Regions from separate parts of the Plantactinospora sp. CA-294935 genome, predicted to be linked through region 1. Evidence: riboswitches for the same ligand, from Rfam matches in the RefSeq annotation. Region 1 holds a riboswitch; the other holds the start of a gene.
What was found. A riboswitch is a leader RNA that binds a small molecule or an ion and turns the genes downstream of it on or off. The one in region 1 is predicted to bind cobalamin.
Positions count from the first base shown of each region.

Region 2: it holds a riboswitch for cobalamin, as region 1 does, so the genes downstream of both, ACQEVC_RS28605 (ribonucleoside-diphosphate reductase subunit alpha) here and ACQEVC_RS38260 (CbtB domain-containing protein) in region 1, are expected to answer to the same signal.

Region 1 is NZ_JBNJMU010000001.1:8,769,753-8,772,213, reverse strand. Features, by position in the region: gene ACQEVC_RS38265 (cobalt-precorrin-6A reductase) at 1-698, opposite strand, end outside; cobalamin riboswitch at 962-1,105, shown strand; gene ACQEVC_RS38260 (CbtB domain-containing protein) at 1,140-1,343, shown strand; gene ACQEVC_RS38255 (CbtA family protein) at 1,357-2,154, shown strand; gene ACQEVC_RS38250 (histidine phosphatase family protein) at 2,151-2,461, shown strand, end outside.
Region 2 is NZ_JBNJMU010000001.1:6,498,494-6,500,954, reverse strand. Features, by position in the region: gene ACQEVC_RS28605 (ribonucleoside-diphosphate reductase subunit alpha) at 1-1,295, opposite strand, end outside; cobalamin riboswitch at 1,483-1,713, opposite strand; gene ACQEVC_RS28600 (SDR family oxidoreductase) at 2,024-2,461, shown strand, end outside.

The sequences.
Region 1 (2,461 bases):
ACCGTCGCCGGCAGGGCGATCGGCGCCGGCCGCTCCACCAGCACCACTGGCAGCCCCAGCTCGCGGGCGGCGGCCAGCTTCGCCATCGTGTACGTCCCGCCGCTGTCCTTGCTGACCAGCACGTCGATTCGGTGCGTGGTCAGCAGTTCGCACTCCGACGCCACCTGGTAAGGGCCCCGGTCGCGCCGCACGGTGACGTTGTCCGGCAACGGGATCGTCGGCTCGTCGACCACCCGGACCAGCAGCCAGACGCCGGTCAGGTGCAGGAACGCGCCCAGTCCCTGCCGGCCGGTGGTGACGAAGGCCCGGCGGCCCAGCCGGGGCACCAGCTCGGCGGCGGCGGCGAGGTCGGGCACCCGGTGCCACCGGTCCCCGGGACCCGCCGTCCAGCCGGGACGCTCCAACCGCAGTAACGGCACTCCGGTCGCCTCGGCCGCCCGGACCGCCGACGACCTGATCCGCGCCGCGTACGGGTGTGTGGCGTCGACGAGTACGTCGACCCGGTGCTCGGTCAGCCAGCGGGCGAGTCCGGCCGGTCCGCCGAACCCGCCGATCCGTACCTCGCCGACCGGCAGCCGGGGATCGGCGACCCGGCCGGCCAGTGAGGAGACCACCACGGTGTCGGGACGCCCGGCCAGTGCGGCGGCCAGTTCCCGCGCCTCGGCGGTGCCGCCGAGCAGCAGTACCCGGGTCGTCACGGCGCGACGGTAACGGCCGGCTCCGGCCGGGACAACCGGGCGGTCGCCGGGTGGTGACCTCCGACACCCGCCCGCCGGCACCGGCCTGCCGCCCGCCGGCACCGGTCCGCCTGCCGGTCGCCTGCCGCCTGCCGGTCGCCGGTCGCCGGTCGAGACTCCGTGCCGGTCGCCGGAGCGGGTCCCCCGGTCGGCGGATCCGGCGGTGCGGCGTACGGCCGGGCCCGGCCCCCGCTGCCCGACCGGTGTCCCGGTTGACCGGCGGGTACCGCCCGGCTACGGTCGACTGGCCATCTGCGGCGGTACGAGGGAAGCCGGTGAGAGTCCGGCGCGGTCGCGCCACTGTGAGCGGTCCCGACCCCGGTCGGGGGCCCGCGAGCCAGGACGCTCGGTCGTCGCAGCCTGTCGACGGGGACGCGTCATCCCCGAGGAGGTCTCACACGCATGTCCAGCCCTGTCCCGGCCCGTCCGCTCAGTCACCCGGTGGTCTCCGCCCGGCTACTGTGGACGGCCCTCGCCGTCGTGGCCGTGCTCGTCCTGCTGACCTACCTGGTCGCGTTCGACCAGGGGGCCGTCTCGCGCAGCGGCATGTACCTGCACGAGCTGATGCACGACGGCCGGCACCTGCTCGGCGTCCCCTGCCACTGATCGACTTCCCGCCGTGCCGACGTTCCTGTCCGTACTGCTGCGTGGCCTGCTCGCAGGCCTCGTCGCCGGTCTGATCGCCGGGACCTTCGCCTACCTCGTCGGCGAGCCGCGGATCGATGCCGCGATCGCGATCGAGGAACGGGCGACCCACTCCGCACCCGAGGTCGGGGCCGACCACCACGCCGAGGAGTTGGTCGGGCGCGACGGTCAGCGCGCCGGGCTGTTCCTGGCCACCGGGCTGTTCGGCGCCGCGATGGGCGGCCTGCTCGCCACCGGGTACGTCCTGCTGCGCCGTCGACTCCGCAGCTCCGACGACGGCCGGGCGGCGCTGCTGCTGGCCGGCGCGGTGCTGCTCGGCGCGGTCGTCGTACCGTTCGGCAAGTATCCGGCGAACCCGCCGGCGGTCGGCAACCCGGACACCATCGACCAGCGGACCGGCAGCTACCTGCTGCTGGTGCTGCTCGGCCTGGTGGCGGTCTGGGCCGGGGCCCTGGCGCACCGCTCGATATCTCCGCACGCCTCGGACGCGCCGCGGGCCGCTGCGGCGGTCGGCGCGTTTCTGCTGGTCACGGTGGTCGCCTACACCGTGCTGCCGTCGTTCGCGGAGGTGCCGGGCGACTTCCCGGCGACCCTGCTGTGGGAGTTCCGGCTCGCCTCCCTGGGCACCCAGGTGGTGCTCTGGACCGGGATCGGCCTGCTCTTCGCCGTGCTGCTCGGCTGGCGGGGCCGGAACCGACCGCCGTCCGTCGACAGTGGACCGGAGCGGTCCGCCGGGACGCCGGACGGTGCCGAGGCCCCGGCCGGACGGTGAGCCCGACCAGCCTGCACCTGGTCGCGCACGCCCACACCGCCGCGCTGCGGCGGGCGGTGTTCGGCGGTGGCGACGACAGCCTGGATCCCGCCGGCCTGGCGGCGGCCCGCGCGCTGGCCCGCACCGGGCCAGGTCGGCGCGGGCCGTTCGGCCGGATCGACGCCTGCCTCAGTACTCCCGCCGAGGCGGGCCGGCAGACCGCGTACGCGCTCGGCCTGCGGCCCACCGCCGTGCCTGCGCTGGCCGACTGTGACTACGGCCGGTGGACCGGGTGGCCGCTGGCCGAGGTCGGCGCCCGGGAGCCCGA
Region 2 (2,461 bases), 2.3 Mb from region 1:
ACGTTGCCCGGCTCGGCGGTCTGGTTGCACAGCCGGTTCGAGGTGTCCTTGAAGGTCATCCAGCCGTTGCCGGTCTGGGCCAGCGTGCGCATCATCCGCCCGTAGAGGTCACGGGCCCGGACCTGGCGGACGTAGCGGTCCTGCTCCTCGGCGGCCCGGTACGCCGCGTCGAACTCCGCACCCCACAGATCGGGCAGCTCCGGCACCTCGTCCGGGTCGAACAGCGACCACGTCCCGTCCGCCTCGACCCGCCGCATGAACTCGTCCGGGATCCAGTTGGCCAGGTTCAGGTTGTGGGTCCGCCGGGCCTCCTCGCCGGTGTTGTCCCGCAGTTGCAGGAACTCCTCGACGTCCGGGTGCCACGGTTCGAGATAGACGCAGGCCGCGCCCTTGCGCCGACCGCCCTGGTTGACCGCCGCGACCGACGAGTCGAGGGTACGCAGGAACGGGACGATCCCGTTGGAGGCGCCGTTGGTGCCCCGGATCAACGCGCCCCGGGAGCGGACCCGGGACCAGGCGATGCCGATCCCACCGGCGAACTTGGACAGCCGCGCCACCTGCGCGTACCGGTCGTAGATCGAGTCCAGTTCGTCTCGGGGCGAGTCGACCAGATAGCAGGAGGACATCTGGGTGTGCCGGGTGCCCGAGTTGAACAGCGTCGGTGAGCTGGGCAGGTAGGCCAGCGACGCCATCAGCCGGTAGAAGCCGATCGCCTCGTCCGGGGTACGGGACAGCCCGCAGGCGACCCGGAGCAGCCAGTACTGCGGGGTCTCCAGCACCAGCCGGTCCGCCGGATGCCGCAGCAGGTACCGGTCGTAGACCGTACGCAGCCCGAAGTACTCGAAGCGCCGGTCGGCGGCCGGGTCGACGGCGTCGTCCAGCTCCCGGGCGTGCGCCCGGACGAACTCGGCCGTCTCGTCGCCGATCAGGCCGTGCCGGTGCCCGAGTCGGATCGACTCGCTGAACGAGCCGACGCCCTGCCCCCGGACCTCCTGGTCGAGGTATCCGGCGAGCAGCCGGGCGGCCAACCGGGAGTACTGGGGCTCCTCCCCGATCAGGTCGGCGGCGGTCTGCACGCAGAGCCGGTGCAGTTCGGCGGCGGTCGCCCCGTCGGGCAGGCCGTTGACCGCCCGGGTCGCCACCCGTACCGGGTCGACGTCGGGGAGGTCGTCGGCCTCGTGCCGCAGCGCGCGGGCGATCGTGGCGACGTCGGCCGGCGCGGTGCCGCCGCCGCGGCCCCGGACCCGCGGCGGTCGGGCGTCCCGGCCGGTACGGTGACCGGCGGTACCCGACATCGTCGACTGCTCGGCGTCTCCCGGCGCTGCCCCGCTCGGCGTGGCCTCGGTGACCGTCACAACTCTCTCCTCGCGCACTCGACTCCTCCGGTGGAGGAGGAGCCCGCGCGGAGACGCCGACGGGCACGCGCTGGCGTACGTCGGTGGCGTCGGCCGTCCCGCGCGGCCTCGGACCGCCGCGTACGGGCTCGTACGCGGCGCGCTGGCAGGTCTTCGGACTCGTGGGCCGGCCGCGGGCGTACCCGGGTTCGCCTACTGGCCGTCGCTTCCCAGGCGGTCCGGTTTCCGGCCGGACGACCCAGTGCGTGATGACGGCGGTCGTTCCCACTCACCGCTGCGGGGCAGTCCCGGACTCCCACCGGGTTCCCTCTTGCCTCGACCGCCGGGCGGCGGCCGAACCAGCTACGATCAACACCATATATAGGGATGGCCCGAAAGTCATACCCCAAGATGTCGTATCGGCGTGTCGACCTCGTCCCCCGCCCGCAGCGCGACGGGCGGGGAACGCGGAACGAGCGGGACGGCGACGGCCGCCCGTTCCCCGCCGCCGTACGCGCCCGTGTACGGCGACGAGTTTCTCGACGGCGCTCCGCCGTCGGTGCCGTGGCGCGGGCCCGAGGCGCGGTCACAACGACGGGTGGTCGCCCGTCCTTCCCGCGACACCACCGTGGCCCGCCCGCCGACCGCCGGTCCGGGTCGGCCCGGTCCGACGACACGCGGAGAGATGCATGGAAATCCTGATCACCGGGGCGACCGGGCGGCTGGGCCGGGTACTCACCCCGGAACTGGCCCGGGCCGGGCACACCGTACGGGCCGCCGGCCGGACTCCGGCGCCGACCGGGAAACCCGGCCCCGACCGGCCGGCGGACGGGGGTGGCGGCGAGGTGCGCCGGGTCCGACTCGACCTGGCCACCGGGGACGGGCTACCGGCCGCGGTCGACGGGGTCGAGACGGTCGTCCACCTTGCGTCCGCGCCCTACCAGGGCAGCTACACCCGCCAGGTCGACCTGGCCGGCACCCGCGGGCTGGTCGAGGCCGCCGCCCGGGCCGGGGTACGGCACCTGGTGTACCTGTCGATCGTCGGCGCCGACCGTGTGCCGTGGCCGTACTTCCGGATCAAGATCGAGGCGGAGGCGGCGGTCGCGGCCGGCCCGGTGCCGTGGACG